4 regions of the Bacillus sp. FSL K6-3431 genome follow, and region 1 is predicted to be linked to each of the others. Evidence: riboswitches for the same ligand, from Rfam matches in the RefSeq annotation. Region 1 holds a riboswitch; each other region holds the start of a gene.
What was found. Region 1 has a riboswitch for S-adenosylmethionine ahead of MHB53_RS21540 (acyl-CoA dehydrogenase family protein). Riboswitches for the same ligand answer to the same signal wherever they lie in the genome.
Positions count from the first base shown of each region.

Region 2: linked by a shared signal. The riboswitch ahead of MHB53_RS04525 (methionine biosynthesis PLP-dependent protein) and the one ahead of MHB53_RS21540 (acyl-CoA dehydrogenase family protein) in region 1 are both predicted to bind S-adenosylmethionine.
Region 3: linked by a shared signal. The riboswitch ahead of MHB53_RS11090 (O-acetylhomoserine aminocarboxypropyltransferase/cysteine synthase family protein) and the one ahead of MHB53_RS21540 (acyl-CoA dehydrogenase family protein) in region 1 are both predicted to bind S-adenosylmethionine.
Region 4: linked by a shared signal. The riboswitch ahead of MHB53_RS11220 (YezD family protein) and the one ahead of MHB53_RS21540 (acyl-CoA dehydrogenase family protein) in region 1 are both predicted to bind S-adenosylmethionine.

Region 1 covers NZ_JBBOCT010000001.1:4,470,051-4,474,373, forward strand. Annotated here, with positions in the region: gene MHB53_RS21530 (amino acid ABC transporter permease) at 1-213, opposite strand, end outside; gene MHB53_RS21535 (transporter substrate-binding domain-containing protein) at 690-1,553, opposite strand; gene MHB53_RS21540 (acyl-CoA dehydrogenase family protein) at 1,601-2,767, opposite strand; SAM riboswitch class I at 3,266-3,370, opposite strand; gene MHB53_RS21545 (IS256 family transposase) at 4,068-4,323, opposite strand, start outside.
Region 2 covers NZ_JBBOCT010000001.1:889,210-893,532, reverse strand. Annotated here, with positions in the region: gene cysI (assimilatory sulfite reductase (NADPH) hemoprotein subunit) at 1-1,211, shown strand, start outside; SAM riboswitch class I at 1,467-1,574, shown strand; gene MHB53_RS04525 (methionine biosynthesis PLP-dependent protein) at 2,056-3,177, shown strand; gene MHB53_RS04520 (hypothetical protein) at 3,330-3,635, opposite strand; gene MHB53_RS04515 (DUF1292 domain-containing protein) at 3,943-4,218, shown strand.
Region 3 covers NZ_JBBOCT010000001.1:2,154,372-2,158,694, forward strand. Annotated here, with positions in the region: gene MHB53_RS11085 (homoserine dehydrogenase) at 1-949, opposite strand, end outside; gene MHB53_RS11090 (O-acetylhomoserine aminocarboxypropyltransferase/cysteine synthase family protein) at 1,022-2,317, opposite strand; SAM riboswitch class I at 2,450-2,564, opposite strand; gene MHB53_RS11095 (redoxin domain-containing protein) at 2,827-3,432, opposite strand; gene MHB53_RS11100 (hypothetical protein) at 3,429-4,049, opposite strand; gene cls (cardiolipin synthase) at 4,074-4,323, opposite strand, start outside.
Region 4 covers NZ_JBBOCT010000001.1:2,179,264-2,183,586, forward strand. Annotated here, with positions in the region: gene MHB53_RS11215 (sensor domain-containing phosphodiesterase) at 1-2,010, opposite strand, end outside; gene MHB53_RS11220 (YezD family protein) at 2,276-2,443, opposite strand; SAM riboswitch class I at 2,619-2,728, opposite strand; gene MHB53_RS11225 (J domain-containing protein) at 2,871-4,010, opposite strand; gene MHB53_RS11230 (Hsp70 family protein) at 4,182-4,323, opposite strand, start outside.

The DNA of each region.
Region 1 (4,323 bases):
TAAAATTACTGAAGGGGTACATCTTAATACATTTGTATATCCATTACCCATTACTCTCCATATTTTATTCTTACTTAACTTTGCCATAGCCACCAAGAAACCAAATAGGACACCGAAAATTACTGAAAATATAACGATTAAGAATGTGATTGCTAAATAAGGAAGAATCTCGGGATAATATCGAAAAATAACTGTAAAATCAAATGCATGCATGTTAGCACCTCCTTGCTTTTATATAGACTTTCGGCATTCACCAAGCCGGATGGTACAAGACTTTCTTGTGCCACTTTTTCATGTCTCCCCCTACTTTTAATAGGGGAATAGTTCACTCTTTATTAGTAGAATTACCCATTCTGTATGGAATGAGATAAATACTCTATAAATCAACCACGCACTACCTTGGTAAAGCAACAATGTTTGCAAAAACAACCTTTTTAAAAAATAAATATATGATGCTTCTTTGGCATGTCTCTTTTTGAAAAAATTTGAAAACGAATACCAAATATTCAATAAAGCTTAATTCCCAGTAGGTTTTTGGAAATTCAGCAGATTTACGCCTCGAAATTCGGAGAGCCTATTTTAGACCATTACGATATTTGTAAAGTTAGGCAATGCATAGAATTTTTGTGTTTTTTGAATCCCCTTATGCTTAGCAAGAGGATTCTTCTATTTGCAGAACTCAAGTTACATTAATTACTTTCTTCAAGGAGTTTAAATGTATCTTCATCCAGAAATTCAACTAGTAAATCATTTGGTATTTTTTCCTTTTTCAATTCTTTCATTACAACATCATAGGCATCAGCGAGTTCTTGCTCCTTTTTATTAAATAGAGGATATGTCTTTGTTGCCGTAAAGCCATTGTATGTTAGGTCATCTTTTAAATGGTGATAAGCTCCGTCTTTAGCTACTACCGTCTTATTGAATGAAGTTTTAATAGTAAGCATGGCATCATATCTTCCTTCTGAAATCCAAATCGGCCAGTCGGAAACAGTAAAAGTTTCAGAGTTTTCAACAGTAATCTGATTGTCCGGATTTTTTTCGTTATAAGCCAGAACTAAACTATATTGTGCATCTTGAGGGGCGATTGGGATCAATTTTTTCTTTAGTTCAGCAATATCGGATAAATCTTGAACAAGATCTTTATCCTCTGTTCTCATTATTAACCCTGAACTACTTGCACCTAGGTTTTCTTCAGGATAAACATATTTTTTTGCTCTTGCTTCTGTGTAAAAGGTATTTTTTACACCTACATTATATTTACCAGTTTCGACACCAATTAATAAATCATCATCTGTTGTAGGTATAAATTCAAATTCATAGTCGGGAAGACGTTCATCTACCAGTTTCATTATTTCAACATCATAGCCTGTAGCATTTCCTTTTTCATCTTGGTAGGTAATAGGTACACCAGTTAGTGCATAGGCAATTTTAATTTTTCTTACATCATCAGTACTTGCTTTATTCGTATTTGCATCTTCTGTCCCCTTAGAGCAACCTGTAGTAAAAATCAATACTAGCACTGTAATTCCAATCCAATTTCTCAAATATTTCACTTTATATCCCTCCATATTTTTATAGTCGCTATCAACATATCGATTCTTTAATTATCATCTATTGCTTTTTCTTGTTTTATTGCTGATAATGCTAAATTTTTAATCGTCATATCATCCATGGGTGGATTATGCAAACCAGCCCTTACATCACGATAATACCGTTGTAAAGGATTGCTACGTTGTAGACTTTTTGCTCCTACAATCCTCATTGCTTTATCGATAATTGATATTGCTGCATTTGTAACTGTATGTTTAACGACACCTAGTTCATTGGTGAGATAGTTACTTCGCGATTCATCATCATAGGCTGCTGCAACGCTATAAATTAGATGTCTTGCTTTTATTAACTCTAAATCCATTTCACCTAGATGCTGTTGGACATTAGGTAATTGGCTAATTGGTCCGTTAAGACTATTTGGTGAATGATGGTTGGCAAAATGTATTGCATAGTCGCGTGCAGACTGGGCGATACCTAGATAACAAGCAGGAATGTGAAGATTCCAGCCACTTAATTGTCCGCCAGGTGTGTCAGGAAGTTCAACAAGTTTCGAATCATCGACCTTTACATTTTGGAGTACGAGATCATGGCTACCTGATCCTCTCATAGAAATGACGTCCCACGTTTCATCAATTGTTAGTCCCTCTAAATCTTTATGTAGAAGGAAAAAACCAACTTTCTGTTTCTCTTCGATCCATGCAGATGTAAGAAAATAAGTTAATGCAGGAGATGCAGTTGTAAAGTTTTTACGCCCCGATATAATCCAAGAATCGCCTTTTTTGACTGCATTTGTTCCCGGGCGGCCACCCCTACTCGGGCTTCCTGTTTGTGCTTCACTAACAGATCGATTCACTAATGCGCCATTAAGAATTTCTTCAGCAAAAAAAGTTAGTTTTTCATCATCCCAAAGCTTTTTTTCAAAAATATCTCCAATAACCCCAAGATTCCAACCAATAGAAAGTGCTGTAGTAGCATCAAAACTAGCCAGCGTTTCTTGAAGGAGGACCATACCATAGATGGATATACCTTCTCCGCCGTAAGATTTTGGAAGGGTAATACTTGAATATCCCATATCAACTAAATCTTGAATACTTTCTTTTGGAAACATTGCTAGTTCATCAATTTGAGTTGATTGATCATTAAACTTCGTTCTTTTCTCATGCAATCTTTGTAACCATAATCTTTGATGTTCTGTTTTTACAAATAAGTTCATCACATTTTTTCCTCCTAGGTCATTAAGTTTACTTTAATTAAATAAAGCCTATAGGTTTTGTCGGGATTAATATTATAAAAAACTGAATTCCGTTGAAGATTATATATATATTATGATGGGCAACATATTTTGTGTTTTAACATTAATGTTAAAACATAAAATATCTTTCTTTATATAAAAATCAATTATGCCTCGGCGGAATTGCGTCCAGATTTTATCGAGCTCGCTCAATAAACTTCCTCTAAAAATCTGTGACATCCGCTGGAGGTTTTAACTTCATTCAGCCGGAGTTTGCACTCCCAATGAATGAGGTAAATCGCAGCCACTTATAGAAGTGGGGGACTTCTGCTGAATGAAGTTAAATGTACGCAAATGATGATCCGAAGTGAACAACTCGGCAACATAACAAATTTACTTTTCATCCATATTGGAAGACTTTAAAACTAGGAAAAAATCCCCCTTTTCCAAAATAAAAAGAGGGATTGACTTGTATGCCAAACGCTCTTATCTTTCAAGATTAAACTCTTGCTGGATTTAGCACCTTTCTGTCATGCAGAGGTTGCTGAAGCATCATTGGGTCAGTCCCTAAGCTTCTCTTGATAAGAAGGATGAAGTTGTTGAAATTTACTTTATGCTATCTCCGTTATTTTGTCAATACATAAATCGCACTATTATTATATGAATAATGGGTTTTGGGTGGATTCATGGATTTTTGTGGATAAAAAAATGTTCAGGTCGTTCAATTCAGAGATTCAGATTTTCTATTTATAAAAATGGAAAGTGGAATTAATGTAAAAGGATATTTTAACTTTTTGGCGAAATTAACATTAGAAGCCATATATGAGCGACTATATACTGACCATTTAGCACTTTAATGACCAACTTGCGACTCAGCAAATTTATGAGCCACTGGCGGCTAAATACTGGCGACTCAGCAAATTTATGAGCCACTCACGATATTTACTGGCGACTCAGCAATTTTATGAGCGACTCACGATATTTACTGGCGACTCAGCAAATTTATGAGCGGCTCACGATATTTACTGGCGACTCAGCAAATTTATGAGCCACTGGCGATATTTACTGGCGACTCAGCAAATTTATGAGCGACTCGCGATATTTACTGGCGACTCAGCAATTTTATGAGCGACTCACGATATTTACTGGCGACTCAGCAGTCAAGTCCAGACAATTGTGTAATTTAGTTTACAATGTTTTCTTTATGATATTTAGTTATAGTTGGCTATTTTATTTCATCAAGTGAAAAGGGGGTACCCCCTTTTCACTTGATGAAATTGTCATTTTATAAACTCTTTTTTCCGCTTCGTTCTCTGTTTTCATAATCCATTAGTATTGCACCGATAAGTCGAAATGCAGATTGATTATTCGGGAAGATACGTATGACTCTTTCTCTCCTGCGAACCTCCTGATTAAGCCTTTCAAGTGAATTTGTGCTCGCTAGATAACGATGATAACGAGAAGGCTGGTTGAGAAATTGAATGGCATCTTCGAAGCCATCCTCTAAAATTTCAATTGCTTTCTGGACCTTTGCTTCTTCT
Region 2 (4,323 bases), 3.6 Mb from region 1:
CACAAAAATTAAGCGAGCATCTATCTCCACAAACAAAAGCTTATCATGAAATTTGGCTTGATGGAGAAAAAGTAGTGGACAGTTTGGATAATGATGAAGAAACAGAGCCTATCTACGGACCGGTATATTTACCGCGTAAATTTAAAATCGGAATTGCAGTTCCACCTTCCAATGATGTCGATGTTTTCTCCCAAGACCTAGGTTTAATTGCTATTTACGAAAATGGTAATCTACAAGGGTTTAACATCGCTGTCGGTGGTGGTATGGGAATGACTCACGGGGATACGGAAACATATCCTCAGTTGGCACGAGTCATTGGATTTAGCCCAGTCGACAAGATTATTGATGTCGCTGAAAAAATAATGACCATCCAAAGGGATTATGGAAACAGATCCGTCAGGAAAAATGCTCGTTTTAAATATACGATTGATGCGCGAGGTCTTGACTGGCTATTGGATGAATTAACGGACCGAATTGGATGGAAGCTTGAGGAAGCACGATCGTACCAATTTGATCATAACGGGGATCGTTATGGCTGGGTTAAGGGTAATAATGATAAATGGCATTTCACACTCTTTGTTCAAAATGGACGTATTCAAGATTTAGATGAATATCTTTTAATGACTGGTCTCAGAGAAATTGCAAAGATTCATCTGGGTGATTTCAGACTTACTGCAAATCAAAACCTAATTATTGGTAATATTCCTGATCAAAAAAAGCATCAAATCGAGGAACTAATTAAAGAATATGGGCTAACAGACGGAAAAAGCCACTCGGCATTACGGAGAAATTCCATGGCTTGTGTATCTTTACCAACATGTGGTCTTGCGATGGCTGAAGCGGAACGATATCTACCTTCCCTTCTTGAAAAAATAGAATTATTATTGGATGATGCAGGCCTACGCGATGAAGAGATTGTTATACGGATGTCAGGATGCCCTAACGGATGCTCTAGACCTGCTTTAGGCGAAATCGGGTTTATTGGAAAGGCGCCAGGAAAATATAATTTATATCTCGGCGCAGGTTTTTCCGGAGATCGATTAAATAAATTATATAGGGAAAATATCGGTGAAAAAGAAATTTTAGATGAGTTGAAGCCGATCATTGATCATTATGCGAAAGAACGGTTTGAAGATGAGCATTTTGGAGATTTTGTCATTCGTGCAGGGTATGTAAAAGCAGTCCATTCAGGACTAGACTTTCACAAATAAATTGGCAAATCAATCAAGTCCACTTGTTAAGTAATGAAAAAAATTCAAAAAATGCTTGACGATTTACAAATATTTGTCTATAATTCATTTAATCTATCCTATTGAATGACAAACTAAATGAACAATAAATAAATAGTAGCGACCGGACAACCGGAGATACTACCTTTTGCATAAAAGGTGTATTTTCGGTTTTTTCGTGTTCATTTATAAATGTCATATGAAATGAATAGATACTAGTAATTAGATAACATTATATTCTTATCAAGAGAGGTTGAGGGAAATGGCCCTGCGACACCTCAGCAACCACCGTTTGACGGAAAGGTGCTACATCCAACAAGTTGGAAACAACTTGAAAGATAAGAAGAAACCCTTTTATGTAAAAGGGCCTTCTTCTTGTCGAAGAGGGCTTTTTTTGTATAGCTTTTGGAGGCAGAAATTGTTCACGGAAGACGCAGTCTTCTCCGTTAAAGAGCGTTTCAAAGAAAGGATAAAAGTTGCAGAGACCGACTAAGACCGCCAAGTAGCGTGGCAACGTCCGTACTAGGACTTTCAATCTGTCGAAGTTCTAGGAAGCGAGCTTTAAAACATTGCTGCACTAGCACAGGATGTTTTGACTTCAATGTTGCTAACAGGACGTACTTGCAAACGATGTGCCGAACTTTGAGTGCTTATGGGGCGTGAGCGACCTTAAAAGAGCTTCCTTCTCGTTTGCAGAAGATTTTATTTCCTATACGTAAGGTGCGAAGAAGTAAGCTGAAACTAACATTCAACAGCAACTTTTTCTGGACTATTGAACACCTATAAAAGGTCCTCTTAAAAAAATATGTAAGGGAGAAGGGTGTAGATGACATATCAAAAAGAAACAACACTTGCTCAAATTGGCAATCAACAAAGTGAAGCTGTAGGTGCAATTAACACGCCAATCTATTTATCATCAGCTTTTCGCCATCCAGATGTTGGCATGAATAACGGTTATGATTATATTAGAACAGGGAATCCGACCCGAGATGTTCTTGAAGTAGCCATTGCTAGGTTGGAAAATGGGGATCGTGGATTTGCTTGTAGTTCTGGCATGAGTGCCATTCAATTAGTATTTTCGTTATTTGAATCCGGCGATCATATTATTGCTTCCCGTGATATATATGGTGGTTCCTACCGATTATTTGAATGGCTGGAAAAAAAGTATAAAATAAGCTTTTCCTATTGGCATGAGGAAACAGATGGTGATATTGATCCATTCATCAAAAAAAATACGAGAGCGATTTTTATCGAAACACCAACAAATCCATTAATGAGAGAAACTGACTTAGCAAAAATCGCAAAAATTGCAGAACTTCATCGACTCTTGCTTATTGTCGACAATACTTTTTATACTCCATATATTCAAAGGCCGATAGAACTTGGGGCACACGTCGTCATACATAGTGGAACAAAATATTTGGGTGGCCATAATGATTTACTGGCTGGTCTAGTAGTTGCAAGAGATAAAGAAATAAGCGATCAATTATTTGCCTATCATAATGGTGCGGGCGCTGTTTTAGCACCGTTTGATTGTTGGCTGTTAATTAGAGGAATGAAAACACTCGCTTTACGGATGAGACAGCATGAAGAAAATGCAATAAAAATAAAAGACTATCTATCAGCAAGTCCGTTTGTTAGTGAGGTTCTATATCCAGGCAGAGGTGGAATGCTCAGCTTTAAGATAATCAAAGAGGAATGGGTATCACCATTTTTAAAAGCCATACAATTATTTACGTTCGCGGAAAGTTTAGGCGGTGTCGAAAGCTTAATCACTTATCCGACGACACAAACACATGCAGATATTCCAGAAGAAATCCGCAATAAGTACGGACTTTGTAATCGTTTGTTAAGGGTGTCCGTTGGAATTGAACATGTAGATGACCTAATCAATGATCTCGAGCATGCCTTTCAGCAGTGCCAGGTAGAGCAATTAGTCATAAAATAATACGTAGGCTCAGTGTATGAGCACTTTCACAAAATGAATGAAGATAGCAATTAATTCTGTGCTATCTTCATTCAATTTCATATTAGCATAGCTAAGAAATAACAATAGGTTTATATTGGATTACAAATTACATACAGATGACATCGTACTTTTTAGATAGGGTTTTGACGATTTTGGATTACTTCATTAACAACAATCGCAAGATCATCATTCCCGAATAAAGATAATACCTCAAATAATGTATCGTTACTAATATATCCCGACTCACTTTTTGATACTGTAAGTTCTAGCGCATCCCGTAACGCTGGATTTTTCCCTTGGTTCGGATATGCCTGCAAATATAATGCCTCCGGATCTAAATCTGCATTTATACACCATTGAGCAAACACAAGAATCATCATATTCTCTTGGCTTTGATAGTTTTCAATTATTTTATCTGCTAAATTTTTTTTGTCCATATTTATTCCCCTTTATATTTTTACATAAACTAGAAAGTCCCATTCGTTTATAGACAAGGCAACATAGCCATCATAACGGATTGACTATCCATTCCCCAATGGTTGTCACACGAGTATAACATAATGAGGTAGAAGTACTATTGCCAAGGAAGAAGTTCGCTGTTTATCATTTGGTGATTTTTTGAACGCCCTCTTATAATACAATATAAAAAATAAAGATTTTTATATCTAAATGGTGAAACTTGTATATTCGCGCATGAAAATGATTCATAATGGGAATTAATCTATATGAAAGGAGTTGGAAGTTATGGAGAAAATAGAAGTAGGGGAAATTTTCACAATTAGTGAAGAAGATGAACAAGAGCACGAGGTTGAGGTATTAGCAACAACTGAATTCGAAGGCACAGAGTATGCAGCTGTCAGCTTTGTTGAAGATCTACAACAAGAAGATAACGAGGATATTGATGTCTACTTTTTAAAAATCGATAAAGATGGGGATTTAGCTGCTATTGAGAACGACGAAGAATTCGAAAAAGTAACGGCAGCTTTTGAAGAAATGTTAGTCGAAGAAGATAAAAATTAAATGTTATGAACTAATGATTGTTGATATATTCGTGAGAAACTTTGATTTCTCACGACTTTCAGCAAGATAAAATGCACCTAATAAAAAATAACTCATTTGATTTGC
Region 3 (4,323 bases), 2.3 Mb from region 1:
AAATATGAGCAAAATCTTCGATCATTGCGCTTGCAGTTGGATCGCTCCCCGCTCCAGGACCTTGTATTGTAATCGTACCAGCTAATGTGGCTTGAACAAGTATTGCATTGTCCACACCTTCTACATTATAAAGTGGGTGATTTGCATCAGTTAATACAGGACTGACAGACGCAAGTATTTTTCCGTCTTTTTTTGTCACTTCAGCAATATGCTTATAACGATGGCCATTGTTATAAGCCACTTCAATCTGTTCATTGGATACGGCTGAAATCCCCTTAACATTTACTTCATCCCAGCTAGGCTGGCTGCCGAATACAAGACTACTTAATATCATCAGTTTATAAAACGCATCAAATCCCTCTACATCATTAGTCGGATCTGCCTCCGCATAACCAAGTTCCTGAGCGGTCTTCAATACTTCCTCAAAAGATAATTGTTTATTTCTCATTTCTGTTAATATATAGTTCGATGTACCATTTAAAATAGCTTGAATACGCTCTACCTTATTCACCTGCAATTGATGTGCCAGTGTTCTGATTATAGGCACACCACCGGCTACAGTTGCTTCATAACCAATCTGGACGCCTTGCTCATAAGCTTTGCGTAATAGCCTTTCTCCATGCCTTGCAAACATCACCTTATTTGCAGTGACGATATCGCAGCCTTGTTCCATCGCTCTTTCCAAATATATATAACTTGGATCCTCGCCCACAATTGCTTCAAATACAACTTGTAGATCTGGGATATTTAATATCTCCTCGAAATTAGTTGTCACTAATACATCTTCGGAGATACTACGATTCTTTTCTAAATCTTGGATAAGCACTCCAACAATTTGCACTTCAGCATCAAGTATATCCTGCAATTGCTGCTGATGTGTTTGAACTGCTTCGTACACTCCTTCTCCTACTGTTCCAAAACCGAGTATTGCTGCCTTGATGACTGCCATTTGTTTCCCCTCCTAATGTTTAAAATCAAAAGGCTGAGACGCAATGCGCTCAGCCCCTGTTATCCTGAAGTATTATTTAGTAGTAGCTTCAACAGATTTTGCGATTGCTTGTTCCAGATCTGCTGTTATATCTTCAATTGCCTCTAATCCAACTGCAAGGCGAATCAATTCCTCTGTTACACCTGTTGCTTTTAAATCATCTCCACTTAACTGCTGATGTGTAGTAGAAGCAGGGTGAATAATCAATGATTTAGCATCTCCAACATTAGCAACATGAGAAAACAGTTTGACATTATCTATTGTATTTCTACCAGCTTCGCGGCCACCTTTTATTCCAAAGTTCACGATCGCTCCAGCACCTTTAGGGAAATACTTCTGTGCAAGTTCATATGATGGATGACTTTTAAGACCAGGATATGCAACCCACTCAACTGCATCATTTTGTTGTAAATATTCTGCCACTGCTTTTGCATTCTCCACATGTTTCGTAATGCGTAGATGTAATGTTTCCAATCCTTGCAAGAAAATGAACGCATTGTCAGGACTTAAGCAAGGTCCAAAGTCACGTAGCAGCTGAACACGTAATTTAGTAGCAAATGCTGCATCTGGTACATCGATGCCAAAACGGATGCCGTGATACGAATGGTCAGGCTCAGTGAATCCAGGGAATTTCTCATTGTTCCAATCAAATTTTCCGCTGTCTACAACAACTCCACCTATTGCTGTTCCATGACCACCAATCCATTTTGTAGCTGAATGGACGACAATATCTGCACCGTGTTCAATCGGTCTGCTTAAGTATGGAGTTGCAAATGTACTGTCTACGATTAACGGAATATTGCTTTCATGCGCAATCTTAGCAACTGCTTCAGTATCAAGAATATGCAAGCTTGGGTTGCCGATAACTTCTGCAAAAATTGCTTTCGTTTTCGGAGTTATTGCTTTACGGAAGTTTTCCGGATCTTTCGGGTTAACAAAGTTTACTTTAATTCCGTATCTTGGGAGCGTTACAGCGAACAAATTGTATGTTCCACCATATAAATCTGTAGCAGCTAAAATTTCATCACCTGCATGTGCAATATTTAAGATTGAAAATGCAATAGCAGCCATTCCAGATGATAATGCAACTGCGGCAGTTCCGCCTTCTAACAATGCGACTCGCTTTTCAAATACGTCGACTGTCGGGTTCATGATTCGAGAATAAATATTTCCAGAAACCTCTAAACCAAATAGTTTTTGAGCATGCTCCGTGTTTTCGAATACATAAGAAGTTGTTCTATAAACTGGTACACCTCGTGACCCTGTTTCATCAGGCTCTTGCCCACCATGAAGTAATAAAGTTTCTGGCTTAAAGTTTTGTTCTGACATTTTTTTATCCCCCTAAATATTATAGTAATTTGATTGGTAAACTTGGTTAAAAGGTTGCATAATATTTTCTGCAATCTTCTTTATACAAAAAGCCCTCTTCTGAATAAGAAGAGGGCGTATATACAGTTCCTCCCCTTATCTTCCAGGTTACTAAATAACCTGTAGGAATTAGCACCTTTTCAGATAAAATCATCTGAAGGTTGCCGGGCATCGCAGGGCCTATTCCCTCCGCCGCTCTAGATAAGAGTAATGCTTATTATTAAATTTTAGATAGTTCAATGAACTCTTAAAAATTAGTATACTACGTATTTGAATAATGTCAACCCTTTTTCACTTATTTTAAAATTTTAAGTTTTTAAATGCTGTCTAACCTAGATTGTACACAAGGCTAGTTCTTTTGTGATAAGGAACTCATGTATGCTTTAGATAGTGTAATCACTAAACGTACGGATCTAAATAGATGCTCGTTCCTGTTATGAAACGAGCATCTATTTACGTGGTAATGTTCACTACTTCATTTCCTTAACTAATTTTCCAATCATTTCTTCATCCATTGGACCGACAATTCGTTTATGAATAAATCCATTACTATCAATCATATACGTTGTTGGTATTGTTAGTATTTGATATTCATTACCAACATTTCCTTTTTCATCTAGAGGTATTGGAAATGTTAATTCATACTCTTTAATAAATTTGCTGATTTTGTCTCTTTTATTGACACCACGTTCTGCATTCGTTAAATTTACTGCAATTATTTCAACATTATCATTCTCGGCAGCCGTTTTGTAATAGTTCTCCATATGAGGCATTTCCGCCTTACATGGGGGACACCAAGTCGCCCAAAAATTCAAAATCACTTTTTTGCCTTTATAATCAGACAGTTTAATTGATTCACCATCCAGTGTTTCCAATTCGAAGTCGGGTGGTTGATCTCCTGTTGTTAGCCCAGGTGCAGCAGTATCTACTTGTGCTTCCTTTGTTGATGATTCCATTAAAAATTCTTCTTGGGCCAATTCCTCTGCTTTTTTTGCTTGTACTTCTTTTACAATATTCACTGTAACAATACTGATTAAAATCACGATAACTATTAACCCAAAAATATTTTTCTTCACTTGGCACCAACTTTCTTTATTTTAGATATGATAAGTAATGCAATAACTACTATTATATATGTCATAATTGGAACGGAAAAAAGTCGATCCATTACCGAATAAATAAGTAGCTGAATAACCGTAAACAAAATGAGTAATTGCTGTAGCCATCTTATTTGGTTATTTTTTAAAATGGCCATTACAACAAATCCAAAATTGATTAAGATGAGTATCACTCTAAACAATAAAGGGTAATCATCTACTATGCTTATAACAATCTCATAAATAGAAAACGTCATTAACCATACTTGGAAAATGTCACCTATGCTCATTTCCGCTTGTTTTTTTCTTTTACCTATAATAAATAAGTATATGCATCCAGCGATCAGTCCAAGCCAAAAACCTTTTATCCCACCATTAAAATACAATATAGTTAAAGGGTTCTGTATACTGAATTTAAATTGAAATAAAATTACACTCAATTTCCACGTGATAATAAATATAAAAATAGCATTCCCATAATAATCAGCTATATGCTTTTTCTTTAAAAGCAACAACATGCCAGTCGTTAGAAAAAATGCTATTACGATCGCTACCCAAGAGACTGGGAAGGATAAAGAACCAATTGAAAGCCACATTTCATCCGTCCCCCCTTTCTTCCTTTAAAGAACTGGTGATAGTAAGCGTGAAACGGATTCTTTAAATCTTATATATAGTGGACGTTTTTGATACTCTTCTAATGTAAGCTCCTTCGATTGTTCCATATCTTTGTTAAAAATATCGACAAGCTCTCCAACGAGTTCTTCATCATACAGAAATGCATTCACTTCAAAGTTAAGTCGGAAGCTACGTACATCCATATTGGCAGTACCGACGGTAGCTATCTTCCCATCGGCTACAATTGCTTTCGCA
Region 4 (4,323 bases), 2.3 Mb from region 1:
AAGCTGCTTTAATATTTTCCATTGCTCTACTGTTTCCACACCTTCACTAATAATATTTAACTTCATCATTTTCCCAAGATCAATAATTGTTTTTGTAATACCGAGACTCTTTTCATTATCCGCAATATCTTGAATAAATTGACGATCTATTTTTATCCCATTAACAGGGAAATGCTGTAAATATTGAAAGGCCGAAAATCCCGTACCAAAATCATCAATGCTCACAGTAAAGCCAAGTTGATGAAGTTGCTTCATCCGAGCTTGAACTAAAGTGAAGTCCTCCATCGCTACGTTTTCAGTAATTTCAATATTAAGATTTGCAGGATTCACATTGTACTTTTCTAGACTCCGCTTTAAATAGTCATATAGACTTACATGTAAAAAGTGACGTGGCGAAATATTCACCGATAAGGTAAATTCATCAGTCTCGCTTACATTCCATTTCTCCAATTGTTCAAATGATTGCTCAATGACCCATTCACCAATCGGTATAATAAGTCCCGTGGATTCAGCCAAATTGATGAACTCCATTGGGGTGACTAGGCCACGCTCTGGGTGGTTCCAGCGTATCAATGACTCAAAGCCGATGATTTTTCCTGATAGACAGTCGATTTGTGGTTGATAGTATAATTCAAATTCATTTAAATCTAATGCTCTGCGCATATTCATTTCAATGATTAAATCATTGGCCATCACACTAAACATATTACTTGTAAACCGCGCTTTCACGTTACGGATATTTTTCTTTCTTCCCATGTTTAAAGCAATTTGTGCGGTTTGTAAACATTTCTTTGCATCATCGCCATGATCAGGATAAATACTCACACCATAGCTATGTGTCATATACACTTCCTGTCCCAAAATATACATGGGTTGTAATAATTGATTCATCACTTGTTCAATAGAATCCATTGCTACATTCGTATCACGTCCCGCTGGAAGGAAAATGGCGAAATGATCAAAACCGATACGTCCTAATATCCCATTATCACCGAATATTTCTTGAATACTGTTAGCTGTATGAATGATCACTTCATCCCCCCCGGCATGGCCGAGAACATCTTGGATATTGCTAAATTGATCAAGCTTTAAGTAAACCATTAAACCTTTTTCTTTCACCTTTATCTTTTGCATTTTTTTATTTACTAATTCAAAAAATGCATACTGGTTGGATAGCCCTGTTAACTGATCTACATATGCAAGTTGTTTCATTTCATTTTCCGTTTCAATTCGCTGTTTACGTTCAAATAGGAAGCTTATCATATCAACCAGCGTCCTAACAGTCTCTTGGTTTAATTCAGTCCATATCCTTTGCGAGAAGGATTCACAGCAAAGTATCCCTAAAATACCAGTACTTAAAACAAGTGGTACTTCCAATATTGATTGTGTTTCCGTTACTTCTTGAAAATATTTGAACTTATACCCAAGTACTGCATCCTCTGAAATATCTTCTACAGCAAAAGATCTTCCATTTAGTATTTGTTCGAAATATAATGGCGCATCCTTTTGTTCATATACCCAATCAGAAAAACATTCATCGATATTGCGATTGAATGAATATTGACATTGCAAACTTGTCTTGTCTTCATTAAATAACCATATACTTACACGGTCCGCATCAAGGACCGTTGTAATCGTTTGACAAATTTCTTGTATTAACGATTCAATAGCCTCTTTCGACATTAGCTTTGACTTTGCCAATTCAAACAAACGATGTTGTTGCATGCGTAGCATCTTCTCATGCTCTAATGATAAATATAATCGTCTTTGATCACATGGTGACATATACAGAAGTAGCGATTCTTCCTCAAATGGCACAGAAATAACTTCATAACGTCGACTGTTCATATCCATATAAAACAGTTCCTCTGTGACGTCTTCTTGCCTCTTAATGCGCTGCAAAATTTTTTCGCTATTATTGTTCAATACATTGCAACGATCACTAATCGAAGTATATGTATGGTTTTTCATGTGGTATAGCAATACACAGGGAGCTTGCTGCTCATCCATGCTGTTGCCCCCTTCTTAGAAAATGTTAAATTCCGACAAATCATTATCGATTATTATATCGACTCAACAAAAAATATTTCCAGTAAGATATTAAAATAATATTCGAACGATGTCGAAAACACCGTGCATTTTGTCGAAAAAAAACACGATTTACTATTCAGGAATATCCTTAAATAGTAAACCGCTAGCTGGCTTAAAAGTTAATTTAATGTGTTTTCTTAATTTAAACTCGGTTACTTATTCTTACAACTTTTCAAATTTGTCTTTACTTTTTTACTGAGCCAAGTTTAGTTGCCTGTGAAAATCGCTTTTTTTCATTTTTTTCAATTTGTGTAACCTTACCATCATGCACGGTAATAACGATAGAACCATAGTCAATACTGCTTAATTCCGATTTAATGTAATCAATTACTTTTTCATCTTGGGTAGCCATTGCCATCCCCTCCATTTCTTAAATAAAATGTCAGATCCATAGTGCTTACACAACATTAAGAGTGTAGAAATAGGTATATAATTAATTAAAATTCATGCGTTCCTAACGAACAAAAAACCTCCAACTCTAGTACATATGAGTGGAGGTTCAACGGACATCATGCCCAATTAAAGCACACTCATCTTTAGAATACATAGTATTCTTCTGAAATTAGCACCATACAATATACAATTGCTGGTTGCTGAGGCATCGCAGGGTCAGTCCCTCCGCCTCTCTCGATAAGTTTTACTATTCAGTTATTTAGAATTTTTTAAATAAAGCTATGTATAATATTGTAAATTACTTTTCACTTTGCGTCAATCCCATTTTTAAAAATGGTTAAACATACATATAAAGCACTATATTAAAATTAATTAATACGCTGCATTTAAATAATGCCAAAAGTTTTTAACAAACTAAGAGCAACGATACTGTAGCCGATAAATGCCCGAAATTTCTTACCACGTCGGTAATATAAAATCGCGACAATTATTCCTAAAAGAGGCGCTGCTGTTAATAAAGTAAGAAGCAAACCGACAATCAACGTTACAATGATAGATGATTTATCCAACCATGAATTAGCTGAATCTGAGTCTGCCCCGGACTTTTCACGGGCAACGTATTTTTTTAATTCCACAATACGAGCATTTAAATCATGATCCTTTTTATCATTTAACTTATCAGCAATTGCAACTAAATATTCAACTCCATCTAAGCTATCTCCTGGCTGAATATTATCGACAAAATGTAGTATCATGTTTAATTCCTTTTCACGTTCTTCTTCATTTTTAGGTATCGAGAGGATTGTTTTGCGCACACGATTAAAATCAGTGATATACATATTAACCATATTACCTGGTAACATTAAGAAATCAATAAAAGTCGGTATAAAGTCAATTGTTTTTTCAACCTTTTTATTTCTCATTAGCTTGTTAATGAGAGTTTTTATCTCTTTATATTTTTTTTGTTTCTTGTATATCCGAACTAATAGCTCATATGGCTCACTTTTTTCTGGAAAGTGGGAAATAAATTGCTTACCTGCCTTTTCAGCTTCGTTATTTTGTTCGATTTGTTGATGAGAATATATTGTATAATAATAGCGAAACATATAATCATCTTCTGTCATTGGTTGCATACTTTTCAATTGTCGCAATACATATGCAATATTACCGAGCATATACTCACAAACAATATCTGCTCTCAATAAATCCATACTTGGATCGCCATTAACCATTTCTTGCTTTACTAAATCAAGTGCATCCTCGTACTCACTTTGTTCTATTAATTGAAGAATATGATCCAGCACATTGTCGTATATACTTTCCGGATGGAACATCTGATCATAAGCAATCCTCTCGTTAGCATTGCTTAATATTTCATATGCTTTTCGAATCAACTTAAATTCTTCTGGGTGCTTTTCATTCGTATACATTCTAATTTTACGATGATAGGCTCGCTTTATTTCCTCTTCTGTCGCCTCGTAATCTACTTCTAATATTTCGTAATATGTTAAAGTTTCCGTTATCATTCTTTCGTCACCTATCAATAAAATATAATTTAGAAAAGCACAAGCGTCCTTTTTGCATAATCCTAACATTGGCTATGTGTTTTATATTACAGTTGATTTTTGGCTCAACACTATTCTTTAACTATAAAATGTGATTTCTATTAAAAATTAAATGCTCTACCTTATCTTTACCTAGAGAAGTGAAGATAATTGCTGCTCAAGCTTTTTGATTAAAACGATATTTCCCGTTTCGATCGCATGAGTTAAAGCAGTAAGTAATCCGCCGATTATTTCGTTCTTTTCTGGTGAATTATGTTCCATCTTTCGTTTTGCC